DNA from 3 places in the Paenibacillus sp. GD4 genome. Region 1 is predicted to be linked to each of the others. Evidence: a T-box and tRNA genes for the amino acid it is inferred to sense, from the RefSeq annotation. Region 1 holds a T-box; the other regions hold tRNA genes.

Region 1 (4,889 bases):
AGAAGCTCCTTTTCAAAGGAAAGCACAAAGGAACCATCATCGCCGCAGTAGCCCGAGAGCTTATAGGTTTCATATGGGCCATAGCCAAGGAAGTAGATAAGCAAAAAAACAGCATCACAGCATAAAAAATAAGGGTATGATTGAATGAAAAAGGAAGTGATTCCGGCTTAGTGAGTTAGGCAATGCGTTACGTTACATTCTTTGGCTCGAGGGCAAAGTACTAAAGCAAGGCAGAGAGTAATAATCCGCGGAAATCACCTGCGCAAAGTCAATCTTTCAGGTAGTGCGGCTTCATGCGCGTCGTAAGTTTAGCAGGTAAGCTCTCTGGTCGTATACAATTCACTTGTGATAACCCACGAATATCAGGTTGCCAACCGGCGCAAAGAACCATTTTGCCCTCGTGCCAAGGAATGAAACTCATTCGAACCACAAGCTCAAATTAAAGAAAGACAGCAGGGAGCACGCCCCCTGCACCCCGTTACTCGCCGTAGGGCAGGGTCTGGCTTGATCAGCCAGACCGAAGTAAAAAAGTATGGGCAGAGTGAACCGCCTGTCAAAAAAGGCATTTGACAGGCTTACTTTAGAGCACTCCAAATCAAGGGTACGTGCTGAGCACTTGACGGTTTCGTTCATATCAGTTGATTTCATAACGTTACAGGGAGCATTTCCAGGCCGTGTTAAGCGCCGGGTACATTTAATTCGAGATCGACAACCTCCCTTGAACTGCAGAAATTAAGAATAGCTTTAGATGAGCGACTGCGTTTCAGAGGTAGTTATTCTTTAACGTTCAAAAAAGCCCAAGGAGAATTCTCCTTGAGCTTCTATTGATGAATCCCTTGCAATTAGCGAACTTGGCCTGCGAGTGCTTGCTCTGCGATTTGTACCAGACGACGAGTGATGTGACCACCGATTGCACCGGTATCACGAGTTGCCATGTAACCATAGTAGCCGTCTTGAGGGATTTGGATACCCAGTTCTTGAGCTACCTCATACTTCAATTGATCCAATGCTTGAGAAGCTTGTGGAACTACCAACACGTTGCTGCTGCGGGATTGACCTGCACCCATGTTCAGCACTCCTTTCAATTTTGGATGATGTCTTTGATGTATTTGCAAGCTTGCAAGCTTATTATGTGACGTATGCCGAAACTTATACGCAACTTTTTGAAAAAACTTTTTGAGTTTCAAATGTTACGCCCCGCAGGCGTACGGAAAGGCGGTGGAACATATGAATAAAGGACTAGCACTCTTCTTTGCCTTCGTCGGAACGGCATTGCTCGCGGCCATCAGCTACTTTATGGCCGCAGGCCGCCCGTGGATGGCTCTCCTGTTCGGCGGCATTTCGCTGCTTTTCATCGGAGCCGGCTTTATCATTAAAGCCAAATCGAGAAAAAAAGAAAGCTAAGCGACCGCTCCCGCCAGGGAGCCCGCTTAGCTTTCTTTTTTCTTAATCCTAGCCTATAGGACGACGTATCCCATTTTCTCCTTCACTTGCTTCACCATCAGCTCCGCTTGCTCGTTCGCACGCTCTTTGCCGCTGCGCAGCACATCGTACAGTTCACCTGAGGAACGAATTTGGCGATAACGCTCTTGCAGAGGCTCCAGCAGCCCCACGACAGCCTCAGCAAGATCCTTCTTAAACGGTCCGTAGCCCTGCCCTTCGTATTGCGCCTCAATTTCCGCCACGGACTTGTTCGCGCATTGCGAGTAGATGCTCATCAAATTGCTGACCTCAGGCTTATTCTGAGGATCATATTTCACTTCTCTTCCCGAATCCGTTACAGCCCGGCTCAGCTTCTTCCGGATGACATCCGGCGAATCGAGCAGTGCAATGAAGCTGCCAGGGTTAGGGCTGCTCTTGCTCATCTTCTTCGAAGCGTCGTCCAAGGACATGATCCTTGCTCCCACTTCCGGGGTGTAAGGCTGCGGAATCGTAAACGTCTCCCCGAAGCGAGTGTTGAACCGGTGCGCCAAGTCGCGCGTCAGCTCAAGATGCTGCTTCTGGTCGTCGCCTACCGGTACCAGATCCGCATTGTAGAGCAGAATGTCAGCCGCCATCAAGGACGGATAAGTGAACAGCCCTGCGCCGACCGACTCCTTGCCCGCGGACTTATCCTTGAACTGCGTCATTCGCTCCAGCTCTCCCATGTAGGTGAGCGTCGTCAGCAGCCATCCGAGCTCCGCATGGGCCTTCACCGAGGACTGCAGGAAAACGCTAGCCACCTTCGGGTCAATCCCCGCCGCCAAATAAAGGGCTGCTACCGCCTCCGTTTGCTCCTTCAGCGCAGCCGGGTCTTGAGGAACCGTAATGGCGTGAAGATCCACGACCATGAAATAGCAATCGTGGGTATGCTGCAGCTTCACGAAATTTTTCAAAGCGCCGATATAGTTCCCCAGTGTCAATTGCCCGCTGGGCTGCATACCGGACAATACTCTCAGCTTCGTCATCGTATATCACTCCTGTGAATGGATTTATTTCCTGGAACGCAAAAAGGTCTCTCCTCCGCAAGGGACGAGAGACCGTGGTGCCACCCTAATTCGCCGCACGCTAAGCCTGATTGCTGCCGCATGAGCCTTCGATACTCCTGTAACGGGGAGCGTCCGGATCGGTATACTGCTGCGCGGCAAGCAATCGCTCTTCATCCGGGCCCGGATATGCGCAGGTTCAACCTTCAGCTCAAGGATCCATTCGATCGGCCGCCACCCGCCGGTTCACACCACCCACCGGCTCTCTGCAGAGCGTCGCTTCCGTCTACTTATTCCTGTCATCGCTTTGTTAGAGAACATCTTAACGATCTCATCGCCGTTTGTCAAGAAGTGCATCCTTACTTTTTTTGTAAAGCTCATCCATAAAAACTCGTCCTATTCCTCTGTTCCCCTGCATACGTTATAATAATAATTATTACGAAAAACAAAAGGGAGACATGTCCATTGCAAACGATGATCCTTCGGTGGGGCACCAACCTTCTGACGGTGCTGTGCCTCGTAATGCTGTTTCTCATTTTTACGCAAAAGCAGCCTCCCGATCTGTCGTTCCTAAACGCAGACAACGTGCAAAGCTTCAAAACCTTGTTCCTCAGCATCATTCTTGAAGCCTTCCCGTTCGTCCTGCTCGGGGTGATCGTATCCGCGCTGCTCCAAATGTTCGTCTCCGAGCAAACGATTCGCCGTTTTACTCCGAAGAATCCGATCCTGGGCGTCTTGTTTGCCTGCGTAGTCGGAATTATCTTTCCTTTGTGCGAATGCGGAATGATTCCGGTCATCCGGCGCCTCATGAAGAAAGGAATGCCTGTCTACGTCGCCGTCGTCTTCATCCTGGTCGGGCCCATCATCAATCCGGTAGTGTACGCCTCCACCTTCATGGCGTTCCGCAGCCGTCCGGAGATCGCTTATTCTCGTATGGCTCTGGCATTTATCGTCGCCTTCGTCATCGGTCTCATCATTTACCGTTTTGTTAGAAACAACCCGCTCCGCGGATCCGCTGCAGAACCCAACAACGCCGTACATAACCATGCTCATGACCATCATGAGCATCACCACCACCATGGACACCACCATCATCATGAGCACCCTCCTGCCAAAACAAACCGTTTCCTCGCTACCTTCGGGCATGCTTCGGACGAATTTTTTGACATGGGCAAATATTTAATCTTCGGTGCGCTGCTGACGGCATTGATTCAAACCCTGGTTTCCAGAGAGAGCCTTGTGTCGATCGGTCAAGGGGAGGTCGTCTCCCATTTATTCATGATGGGCTTTGCTTATGTGCTTTCTCTCTGCTCCACCTCGGATGCATTTGTTGCCTCTTCCTTCGCAACTACGTTCTCGACAGGCTCCCTGCTAACCTTCCTGGTGTTCGGGCCTATGATCGATCTGAAAGGGACACTTATGATGTTATCGACCTTCAAGGTCCGGTTTGTCATTTTGTTGTCTTTGTTAACGGCAGTGACGGTGCTTGCCGCCTCATTGCTGTTCGAACGCTTCTTTTTCATGTAAAACCATTTCGTAAGGAGTGTGGGCCGTGAGTCCTCGCGTACTAAGCTTTCATCATTTGCTAAAAGCACTGATTCTATTCGGCTTCGCCATTTATATCGCCCAGCTGGTGCGAACTGACAAGATTCTGCTGTACATTGCCCCCCGTATGGTCGACTATGTCAAATGGTCCGCCGTCGGCCTGTACGCCATCGCCGTGTACCAGCTGTACCAGACCGTCCGTACCCTTTTCGGCAAGCCTTCCGCGGTCTGCGACTGCGGACATGATCACGATCATGACCATATGCCCTCCCGCTCCTTGTTGAAGAATTCCGCGGTCTACGGCATATTCATTTTCCCTCTGCTGCTGGCCTTCCTCCTGCCGGATACGTCTATGGGCAGCAGTCTGGCCGCGAAGAAGGGGATGAATTTGAGCAGCTCCAGCTCGGTCAAAAAAGATACGCCGGCCGCACCGGCTGACCAGGCCGCGGAAGGCAAAGCCGTCACGGACAGCAGCGAGCTGTTCCCGGCCGATAAATTCACGCAGCATTATGCCAAGCACGCTGCTGCATTGTATCAGCAGGATGTGATCAAGGTTCCGGAGGACATTTATATCGAAACCTTGACCACCGTCGATCTTTACTTAGACCGTTTTGTAGGAAAAAAGCTGGAGCTGACCGGTTTCGTCTACCGTACGGAAGAGATGAAAAGCAATCAATTCGTCGTCGGCCGTTTCTCGATCCAATGCTGCTCGGCGGATGCCGCGCCATTCGGCGTTCTGATTGAGTACGACCGGGCGCAAACCTATGCTGACGACAGCTGGGTCACCGTCACCGGAACCATTGGCAAAACAAAGTTCAACGATGTGGACATCATGGTGTTAAAGGTAGAGAAGGTAGCCAAAGCGGCGGTTCCGGCCGT
Region 2 (4,889 bases), 1.5 Mb from region 1:
GAATAGCCCGAGGGGGCCGCAGTGAAAAGGCCCAAGCGACTGTTTAGCAAAAACACAGGTCTGTGCGAAGCCGCAAGGCGAAGTATACGGGCTGACGCCTGCCCGGTGCTGGAAGGTTAAGGGGAGCGGTTAGGAGCAATCCGAAGCTGTGAACCGAAGCCCCAGTAAACGGCGGCCGTAACTATAACGGTCCTAAGGTAGCGAAATTCCTTGTCAGGTAAATTCTGACCCGCACGAATGGCGTAACGACTTGGGCGCTGTCTCGACGAGAGATCCGGTGAAATTTTAATACCTGTGAAGATGCAGGTTACCCGCGACAAGACGGAAAGACCCCATGGAGCTTTACTGCAGCTTGATATTGGACTTTGGTACGATCTGTACAGGATAGGTGGGAGCCTAGGAAGCCGGAGCGCCAGCTTCGGTGGAGGCGCCGTTGGGATACCACCCTGATCGTATCGGAGTTCTAACCTGGCACCATTAGCTGGTGTGGGGACAGTGTCAGGTAGGCAGTTTGACTGGGGCGGTCGCCTCCTAAAGAGTAACGGAGGCGCCCCAAGGTTCCCTCAGAATGGTTGGAAATCATTCGAAGAGTGCAAAGGCATAAGGGAGCTTGACTGCGAGACAAACAGGTCGAGCAGGGACGAAAGTCGGGCTTAGTGATCCGGTGGTACCGAATGGAAGGGCCATCGCTCAACGGATAAAAGCTACCCTGGGGATAACAGGCTTATCTCCCCCAAGAGTCCACATCGACGGGGAGGTTTGGCACCTCGATGTCGGCTCATCGCATCCTGGGGCTGAAGTAGGTCCCAAGGGTTGGGCTGTTCGCCCATTAAAGCGGTACGCGAGCTGGGTTCAGAACGTCGTGAGACAGTTCGGTCCCTATCTGTCGCGGGCGTAGGAAATTTGAGAGGAGCTGTCCTTAGTACGAGAGGACCGGGATGGACGTACCGCTGGTGTACCAGTTGTCTCGCCAGAGGCACGGCTGGATAGCCAAGTACGGAAGGGATAAGCGCTGAAAGCATCTAAGCGTGAAGCCCCCCTCAAGATGAGATTTCCCAGTATGTAAGACCCCTTGTAGACGACGAGGTAGATAGGTTCGGGGTGGAAGCGCGGCAACGTGTGGAGCTGACGAATACTAATCGGTCGAGGGCTTATCCTATAAAGCATATGACATTTGCTGAAGTTTCGAATCCAGTTTTCAAGGCGCAAGTCGCTTTGAAACGCTATTCCCTGATAGCTCAGTTGGTAGAGCACTCGACTGTTAATCGAGTTGTCACAGGTTCGAGTCCTGTTCGGGGAGCCACTTATAAGGCCCGTTGGTCAAGGGGTTAAGACACCTCCCTTTCACGGAGGTAACAGGGGTTCGAATCCCCTACGGGTCACCACTAATATGGAGGCTTAGCTCAGCTGGGAGAGCATCTGCCTTACAAGCAGAGGGTCGGCGGTTCGATCCCGTCAGCCTCCACCATATAAGATTCACACGACGCGGGGTGGAGCAGCCCGGTAGCTCGTCGGGCTCATAACCCGAAGGCCGCAGGTTCAAATCCTGCCCCCGCAACCAATTTTTATTGCGGAGCCGTGGTGTAGAGGCCTAACATGCCTGCCTGTCACGCAGGAGACCGCGGGTTCGAATCCCGTCGGCTCCGCCATATAACAACCTGTGAGGGATGAGAACCCTTGGGTTCGTCGGAGCATAAGCTTCGGTAGCTTCACATCACAGTCTCGGAGTGCAACGAAGAGTATCCCGTCGGCTCCGCCATTTTTTATTTTAACTAGGCTCGGTAGCTCAGTCGGTAGAGCAGAGGACTGAAAATCCTCGTGTCGGCGGTTCGATTCCGTCCCGAGCCACTTTTATGCCGCTGTAGCTCAATTGGTAGAGCAACTGACTTGTAATCAGTAGGTTGGGGGTTCAAGTCCTCTCGGCGGCACCATTGTAATACCACGGAGGCTTAGCGAAGTGGCCAAACGCAGCAGACTGTAAATCTGTTCTCCTTGAGTTCGGTGGTTCGAATCCATCAGCCTCCACCAGTCTGTAGGGGCATAGTTTAAAGGTAGAACAAAGGTCTCCAAAACCTTTGGTGTGGGTTCGATTCCTGCTGCCCCTGCCAGTACCTTTGATAACGTGGCGGTCGTGGCGAAGTGGCTAACGCACCGGATTGTGGCTCCGGCATTCGAGGGTTCAATTCCCTTCGATCGCCCTTTAATCAGTAATGGGGATTAGCCAAGCGGTAAGGCAACGGACTTTGACTCCGTCATGCCTAGGTTCGAATCCTAGATCCCCAGTGTATCTCATGAGTCATTAGCTCAGTCGGTAGAGCACCTGACTTTTAATCAGGGTGTCGTAGGTTCGAGTCCTACATGACTCACTTTTTATGCGGTTGTGGTGGAATGGCAGACACGCTATCTTGAGGGGGTAGTGGGCGTACGCTCGTGGAGGTTCGAGTCCTCTCAACCGCACCATCAACTCTATATGCAGTCGTGGCGGAATTGGCAGACGCGCTAGATTCAGGTTCTAGTGGTGTAACAGCCGTGGAGGTTCGAGTCCTCTCGACTGCATCCTTGCGGAAGTGGCTCAGTGGTAGAGCATCGCCTTGCCAAGGCGAGGGTCGCGGGTTCGAGTCCCGTCTTCCGCTCCATATATGTGCCCTTAGCTCAGCCGGATAGAGCGTTTGACTACGAATCAAAAGGTCGGGAGTTCGAATCTCTCAGGGCACGCCATTAAAGCTTCATCGAATTGCAAAGTGAACTGGAAACAGATTCAGACGAAGGAGTTCGTCGGAGCTGCGCTTCGGTAGGAATACTACGCAGTCGGCCAAAGGCCGTATCTCTCAGGGCACGCTATGAAAGCTTTATATTAGTAACGGGACGTAGCTCAGCTTGGTAGAGCACCTGGTTTGGGACCAGGGGGTCGCATGTTCGAATCGTGTCGTCCCGATTCTTTCAAACGCACAACCATCTCTTTTTCATAAAGAGGTGGTTTTTTTATTATTTATTTTTTCTAAAATGTGTAATTTACCACTGGAAAACTTAGGTAAGTACGATATAATGTGATACGATGTGTATCAGACGTATCGGAGGGTAAACCAGTGAAATCAGTTCGTTGGCAAAAACTTAGAAAAACCATGGCTTCTACCATGACTGCCTTGCTGTTAACTACATCGGTGCTGCCGTCGGCAGCAGATGCTACAAGCAGTGGGGGAAATGTTGCAGAACCATACGGCGCTCAGTCCGTATCTAGTGTAGCTGCTGCAACTTACCGTCTGGCTGCGCCGCTGTCATGGAATCTGTTAAGTAAGCTGAATAACGGATTTCTAAGTATGGTGTATGCGGCTTCGGATTCACCGTATACCAAGCTGAGCTCGGATGAGCGGTATTTCGCTTTTATGACGTATGCTATGGATGATGAGCAAGCTACAGGCAGAAAGGTTATCGAGGTAGAAGATCGGCAAACAGGGCAATACCGCAGGGTCAAAACTCCGGATCTGACGGGGACGGTGCTGCATTTTGACATGTCACCGAATGGGCGTTATTTTGCTTATACATATGCGGAGGATTTCATCAGCGGCAAGGTAAAGGTATACAAATACGATAGAGAAATGGACTATTTAGAGCTTGTGAACGGAACGACCTCTTCTACAGAGTTCAGGATGAATGATCGGGATTACGTCTCAATCAATGCGGACGGTCGGTATATTGCGTTCGATACGGAGGCCGACGGACTTGTGGCCGGAGACACGGATGGAAAAGCGGATGTATACCTGTACGACGCTTTAGCTGCAGGCTCGAAGCTGACTAGAGTCAGCGTACCGAAGGAACAGACATGGAACAGTGCCAGCTGGGCGCCTTCAATAAGTGCGGATGGCAGTAAGCTTGCGTTCGTATCCAATACGAAGCTGACAGAAGATACGGATTTTATCGGTACAGAGAGTCTGTACTTCTTCGACCGTAACGCCTCGGCAGGCAATGAGCTGAAGCGTATTACGCAAGGGGAGTCGCCATCGATCAGCGGGGACGGAAGATATATTGCTTTTGCCACCTCAAAAACGAACTTGGTGCCGGGTGATACGAACAATAGGGATGACATCTACGTTTATGACCATACGAATAATAGCTTCAACCGTGTCTCGCAAAACGAAGACGGCACACAGCTGTCGGGGGACAGTCAGTATCCATCCATCAGCCGGAACGGGGCCTATGTCGCTTATGAAGTAAAATCAGAAAGCGGCGCTTGGAATGACACCGAGATTTATGTTGCAGATGCGCAGGGATTGTCTTCGAGAAGGATTTCCGTTCCGGGTGCACCAATCCCTTTGCGTTCTCCGGGAAAACGTCCGATCTTGGGAGACACAGGGCAGACGGTTTCATTTTTCTCCAAGTATATGGAAAATATCAACGGCTTTGAGTTCGAGTTCTTCGATTATTTCATCGCAGCAAATGGAACGGCGCCAGCTTGGCCCGCAGGGAGTAACTTGACCGCTACAAACCTTGGTGAGGATCATATCACACTAACTTGGACGCCGGCAACAGACCCCGATGGGATTACGGGCTACGCGATTTATAAGAACGGGACCCCTATTGCTTACAAATCCGCTAATGAAGCAAGAACGTTGACACTGACCCATCAGGTGCGGGAAGAGGATACGGATTATCTTTTTCGAGTAGAGGCAATTGACAGTAAGTATCATCGCAGCATGAGCGGTCCTAGCTACAATTGGGAATCTCAAGGGGGAGGCAATCCGCCTCCGGGTGAAGAGGAAACCAGTATAACGTGGTTGGGTGAAAAGACGGATCACGGTCCGCTGAAAAAGGGCAGTAAAATCCGATTAATCGCTCAAGGCGCGACGAAGCGCGAAGCGATTGTCGAGTGGGCCTATAAAGAGTGGTCGGGA
Region 3 (4,889 bases), 140 kb from region 1:
AAGGCCGGCTGATGGCATCGGAGCCATCGGAATGGAACCGCTGCCTCGACATGGGCATTCAAGATCCGCGCAAGCTCCTGACCATGGAGGATATGATCGGAACTGAGGATGTCATTTTTGCTGCGACCGGCATCACTCCAGGAGAAATCCTTGGTGGCGTGCGCTACCTTGCCGATCAGCAAGCGGAAACCCATTCCATCGTCATGCGCGCCAAAACCCGGACGATCCGTTTTATACGGTCCCTTCATTATTTGCCGAACAAAACACAGCTTCATTGATAAAATCTTCTCCCGTGTTATATAGTATATAAATACTCACCTATAACACAGGAAGAAGGTCTGATTTTGAGCTTTTTATTTTATACCGTTGTCGGTTTGCTTGCAGCCACTTTGGGAAGCTTGGTTGGGCTGGGCGGCGGCATCATCATTGTTCCTGCACTCGTTTATCTCGGTCCGCTCATTCTAGGCCATCCTGTCGATGTAACAACGGCCGTCGGCACTTCACTAGCCGTTCTTGTTTTCACGGCCATGTCCTCCACCTTCACCTTTGTGAAGCAGAAACGCGTCGATTTTCGCAGCGGCTGGATTTACTTTATCACTTGCGGTCCGGGTGCCATGCTTGGCTCTTATACTACACAATTCGTGAATGCGAAATCCTTTCAGCTTAGCTTCGGGTTCTTCATGCTGGCGATGGCGATCCTAATGATTCTTCGCGATAAGCTAAAGCCATTGAATGTGAAATGGGGCATCCAACGTACCTATACCGACGCAAGCGGCCAGAGCTTTGAATATGGCTACAGCATTCTCCCAGCCCTGCTCATCGGCTTAGGTGTCGGGTTTATATCCGGATTGTTTGGCATTGGCGGTGGCTCGCTTTTTGTGCCGGCTATGGTTCTGCTGTTTCGTTACCCGCCCCACGTTGCTACTGCTACCTCCATGTTCGTTATTTTCCTCTCCTCCCTCACAGGGACCTTCACCAAGCTAAGCTTAGGAGAGGTAGATCTATGGATGGTATTGGGGTTAGCTCCAAGTGCAATTGTCGGTGGCTGGCTCGGAGCCAAGATCGCCGGGAAGCTCAGCAGTAAAAAGCTGCTCTGGGTTCTGCGCATTACATTCCTTATTGTGGCTCTCAAAATGATTTATGAAGGCATTTTCTTAACCTGATACAGAAAGTCGCACAACACATGTTGTTTCAGGATAATCTCCCCGGTTTCGTCAAAAACTAAACCGACAATGCCAAAGGAGGAGAAGATCTTGGAGCGTTCTAACATGCGGTGTGCGACTTTTGCTTTCTTACTCCTTGCTATGACCTTATGCTCTTGTTCCCAAACAACGCGTCCTGCTCCACAGACATCACCTCAGCAGTCGAAGGAGTATTTCCCGGACGCGCTGCAGCAGCCTGACAATATGGTTTCTCCTCAATCGGAGGAGCGAATAGGTGCCTCACCCGTTTCGGAAGCCCCAAAGGTACTGCCGGAACAACCCGCACCGGTTCCGCAACCCGAAGCAGCGCCCGTTCCTGCCCCAATCAAGGAACCCAAACCGCCTGCTCCTCAAAAGCGTGAGAAAAAGCAAGAAAAGCCTGTCTCTCAACAGAAACAGGTCTCGTCAACAAGAAAGCTATCTTTATCTCAACTTGTTAGGAAGTACCCAGATCTCTTACTTTTAAAGGGCTCCTCAAGCTCCAAAAAAGTTGCCCTTACCTTTGACGACGCACCGGATACAACCTTTACTCCCCAAGTTCTGGATACATTGAAAAAACACAAGGTAAAGGCCACTTTCTTCCTTGTCGGAACTCAAGCGGCCAAGCATCCGGATATGGTAAAGCGGATTGTCAGCGAAGGTCATGTGATCGGAAACCATACATATGACCATAAGCTGCTTACGAAATTGTCGGATGATGCCTTCCAGCAGGAAATTATGAGAACCCAATCGATACTAGAGAAGCTCTGCGGCTATACACCACGTCTTATCCGACCACCTTATGGGGAAATCAGCGAATCCCAGCTGTTATGGGCCTCTGAGCATAATTACCGTATAGTCAATTGGAATGTGGATTCCAACGACTGGCGCCAGCTGTCAGAATCGCAAGTTTCAGACAATATTTTGAAACATACCAAAGCGGGTTCTATTGTGCTCCAGCATTCCGGCGGCGGTCCGGGACAAGATCTTTCCGGCACGGTGAACGCCCTGCCTCATGTCATCCAAACACTACAGTCACGCGGGTATAAGCTTGTCACGTTACCGGATCTGCTCGGCGAATCCAGGAAAAAGTAAGATTTCTTACATGGAAAAAAGCCCGGGAATCTTATTAGATAAGATTCTCGGGCTTTTGATGCCGGTGAAGGGACTCGAACCCCCACGGTTTCCCTCACGATTTTGAGTCGCGCGCGTCTGCCAATTCCGCCACACCGGCTAATGGCGTGCCCTAAGAGATTCGAACTCCTGACCTTTTGATTCGTAGTCAAACGCTCTATCCGGCTGAGCTAAGGGCACACAATATGAAGTTGCTAAAGTGCCGAAGACCGGACTTGAACCGGTACGGTGGTCACCCACCGCAGGATTTTAAGTCCTGTGCGTCTGCCGATTCCGCCACTCCGGCTTAAAAGAATGGAGGCGCCACCCAGATTCGAACTGGGGGTAAAGCTTTTGCAGAGCTCTGCCTTACCACTTGGCTATGGCGCCATGAAAAAAATTATGGAGCGGAAGACGGGACTCGAACCCGCGACCCTCGCCTTGGCAAGGCGATGCTCTACCACTGAGCCACTTCCGCATAATATAAAACTGGGGATCTAGGATTCGAACCTAGGCATGACGGAGTCAAAGTCCGTTGCCTTACCGCTTGGCTAATCCCCATCAAAGGTTTAATTAAAATGGGGCGATCGAAGGGAATTGAACCCTCGAATGTCGGAGCCACAATCCGATGCGTTAGCCACTTCGCCACGACCGCCACAGCTGAGACAGAAAAAAATTGGCAGGGGCAGCAGGAATCGAACCCACACCAAAGGTTTTGGAGACCTTTGTTCTACCTTTAAACTATGCCCCTAAATGAACTGGTGGAGGCTGATGGATTCGAACCACCGAACTCGTACGAGAACAGATTTACAGTCTGCTGCGTTTGGCCACTTCGCTAAGCCTCCAGGTAAAGCAATGGTGCCGCCGAGAGGACTTGAACCCCCAACCTACTGATTACAAGTCAGTTGCTCTACCAATTGAGCTACAGCGGCAAGTATGAAATTATAAAGGTGGCTCGGGACGGAATCGAACCGCCGACACGAGGATTTTCAGTCCTCTGCTCTACCGACTGAGCTACCGAGCCTAGTTAAAATAAAAAATGGCGGAGCCGACGGGATTCGAACCCGCGGTCTCCTGCGTGACAGGCAGGCATGTTAGGCCTCTACACCACGGCTCCGCAATAAAAATTGGTTGCGGGGGCAGGATTTGAACCTGCGGCCTTCGGGTTATGAGCCCGACGAGCTACCGGGCTGCTCCACCCCGCGTCGTGTAAATCTTATATGGTGGAGGCTGACGGGATCGAACCGCCGACCCTCTGCTTGTAAGGCAGATGCTCTCCCAGCTGAGCTAAGCCTCCAGGTATTGCTATGACCCGTAGGGGATACTCATCACTACGTGATGAGACTGCGAAGTATCGCTATCGAAGCTTATGCTCCGACGAACCCAAGGGTTCTCATTAAAGGGTATTGCTATGACCCGTAGGGGATTCGAACCCCTGTTACCTCCGTGAAAGGGAGGTGTCTTAACCCCTTGACCAACGGGCCTTATAACTCTTTCTTAATAAGGTATTGCTACGGAGAGAGAGGGATTCGAACCCTCGAGACGCTTGTGACGCCTACACGATTTCCAATCGTGCTCCTTCGGCCAGCTCGGACACCTCTCCATATGGCTCCCCGAACAGGACTCGAACCTGTGACAACTCGATTAACAGTCGAGTGCTCTACCAACTGAGCTATCAGGGAATAATGTTTCAAAGCGACTTGCGCCTTGAAAACTGGATTCGAAACTTCAGCAAATGTCATATGCTTTATAGGATAAGCCCTCGACCGATTAGTATTCGTCAGCTCCACACGTTGCCGCGCTTCCACCCCGAACCTATCTACCTCGTCGTCTACAAGGGGTCTTACATACTGGGAAATCTCATCTTGAGGGGGGCTTCACGCTTAGATGCTTTCAGCGCTTATCCCTTCCGTACTTGGCTATCCAGCCGTGCCTCTGGCGAGACAACTGGTACACCAGCGGTACGTCCATCCCGGTCCTCTCGTACTAAGGACAGCTCCTCTCAAATTTCCTACGCCCGCGACAGATAGGGACCGAACTGTCTCACGACGTTCTGAACCCAGCTCGCGTACCGCTTTAATGGGCGAACAGCCCAACCCTTGGGACCTACTTCAGCCCCAGGATGCGATGAGCCGACATCGAGGTGCCAAACCTCCCCGTCGATGTGGACTCTTGGGGGAGATAAGCCTGTTATCCCCAGGGTAGCTTTTATCCGTTGAGCGATGGCCCTTCCATTCGGTACCACCGGATCACTAAGCCCGACTTTCGTCCCTGCTCGACCTGTTTGTCTCGCAGTCAAGCTCCCTTATGCCTTTGCACTCTTCGAATGATTTCCAACCATTCTGAGGGAACCTTGGGGCGCCTCCGTTACTCTTTAGGAGGCGACCGCCCCAGTCAAACTGCCTACCTGACACTGTCCCCACACCAGCTAATGGTGCCAGGTTAGAACTCCGATACGATCAGGGTGGTATCCCAACGGCGCCTCCACCGAAGCTGGCGCTCCGGCTTCCTAGGCTCCCACCTATCCTGTACAGATCGTACCAAAGTCCAATATCAAGCTGCAGTAAAGCTCCATGGGGTCTTTCCGTCTTGTCG

What was found. A T-box is a leader RNA that pairs with one kind of tRNA and senses whether it is charged. The one in region 1 lies ahead of trpS (tryptophan--tRNA ligase), so its partner is inferred to be a tRNA-Trp.
Region 2: it encodes a tRNA-Trp, which carries the amino acid that the T-box ahead of trpS (tryptophan--tRNA ligase) is inferred to sense. The anticodon was not compared.
Region 3: it encodes a tRNA-Trp, which carries the amino acid that the T-box ahead of trpS (tryptophan--tRNA ligase) is inferred to sense. The anticodon was not compared.

What each region holds. Positions count from the first base shown of each region.
Region 1 covers NZ_JAVCYK010000001.1:3,440,372-3,445,260, reverse strand. Annotated here, with positions in the region: gene RAC89_RS16685 (IS110 family RNA-guided transposase) at 1-125, shown strand, start outside; gene RAC89_RS16680 (alpha/beta-type small acid-soluble spore protein) at 843-1,067, opposite strand; gene RAC89_RS16675 (hypothetical protein) at 1,228-1,404, shown strand; gene trpS (tryptophan--tRNA ligase) at 1,458-2,447, opposite strand; T-box leader at 2,505-2,777, opposite strand; gene RAC89_RS16665 (permease) at 2,940-3,992, shown strand; gene RAC89_RS16660 (TIGR03943 family putative permease subunit) at 4,018-4,889, shown strand, end outside.
Region 2 covers NZ_JAVCYK010000001.1:1,930,171-1,935,059, reverse strand. Annotated here, with positions in the region: rRNA gene RAC89_RS09070 (23S ribosomal RNA) at 1-1,159, shown strand, start outside; tRNA gene RAC89_RS09065 (tRNA-Asn) at 1,228-1,303, shown strand; tRNA gene RAC89_RS09060 (tRNA-Glu) at 1,311-1,385, shown strand; tRNA gene RAC89_RS09055 (tRNA-Val) at 1,393-1,468, shown strand; tRNA gene RAC89_RS09050 (tRNA-Met) at 1,485-1,561, shown strand; tRNA gene RAC89_RS09045 (tRNA-Asp) at 1,573-1,649, shown strand; tRNA gene RAC89_RS09040 (tRNA-Phe) at 1,776-1,848, shown strand; tRNA gene RAC89_RS09035 (tRNA-Thr) at 1,856-1,931, shown strand; tRNA gene RAC89_RS09030 (tRNA-Tyr) at 1,944-2,028, shown strand; tRNA gene RAC89_RS09025 (tRNA-Trp) at 2,035-2,108, shown strand; tRNA gene RAC89_RS09020 (tRNA-His) at 2,126-2,198, shown strand; tRNA gene RAC89_RS09015 (tRNA-Gln) at 2,212-2,283, shown strand; tRNA gene RAC89_RS09010 (tRNA-Lys) at 2,294-2,366, shown strand; tRNA gene RAC89_RS09005 (tRNA-Leu) at 2,375-2,460, shown strand; tRNA gene RAC89_RS09000 (tRNA-Leu) at 2,473-2,556, shown strand; tRNA gene RAC89_RS08995 (tRNA-Gly) at 2,562-2,636, shown strand; tRNA gene RAC89_RS08990 (tRNA-Arg) at 2,642-2,718, shown strand; tRNA gene RAC89_RS08985 (tRNA-Pro) at 2,862-2,935, shown strand; gene RAC89_RS08980 (S-layer homology domain-containing protein) at 3,087-4,889, shown strand, end outside.
Region 3 covers NZ_JAVCYK010000001.1:3,305,033-3,309,921, reverse strand. Annotated here, with positions in the region: gene glpX (class II fructose-bisphosphatase) at 1-278, shown strand, start outside; gene RAC89_RS15990 (sulfite exporter TauE/SafE family protein) at 345-1,163, shown strand; gene RAC89_RS15985 (polysaccharide deacetylase family protein) at 1,254-2,276, shown strand; tRNA gene RAC89_RS15980 (tRNA-Leu) at 2,336-2,415, opposite strand; tRNA gene RAC89_RS15975 (tRNA-Arg) at 2,419-2,495, opposite strand; tRNA gene RAC89_RS15970 (tRNA-Leu) at 2,516-2,601, opposite strand; tRNA gene RAC89_RS15965 (tRNA-Cys) at 2,611-2,684, opposite strand; tRNA gene RAC89_RS15960 (tRNA-Gly) at 2,698-2,772, opposite strand; tRNA gene RAC89_RS15955 (tRNA-Gln) at 2,784-2,855, opposite strand; tRNA gene RAC89_RS15950 (tRNA-His) at 2,874-2,949, opposite strand; tRNA gene RAC89_RS15945 (tRNA-Trp) at 2,972-3,045, opposite strand; tRNA gene RAC89_RS15940 (tRNA-Tyr) at 3,054-3,139, opposite strand; tRNA gene RAC89_RS15935 (tRNA-Thr) at 3,151-3,226, opposite strand; tRNA gene RAC89_RS15930 (tRNA-Phe) at 3,246-3,318, opposite strand; tRNA gene RAC89_RS15925 (tRNA-Asp) at 3,335-3,411, opposite strand; tRNA gene RAC89_RS15920 (tRNA-Met) at 3,423-3,499, opposite strand; tRNA gene RAC89_RS15915 (tRNA-Val) at 3,516-3,591, opposite strand; tRNA gene RAC89_RS15910 (tRNA-Glu) at 3,707-3,778, opposite strand; tRNA gene RAC89_RS15905 (tRNA-Ser) at 3,809-3,897, opposite strand; tRNA gene RAC89_RS15900 (tRNA-Asn) at 3,901-3,976, opposite strand; rRNA gene RAC89_RS15895 (23S ribosomal RNA) at 4,045-4,889, opposite strand, start outside.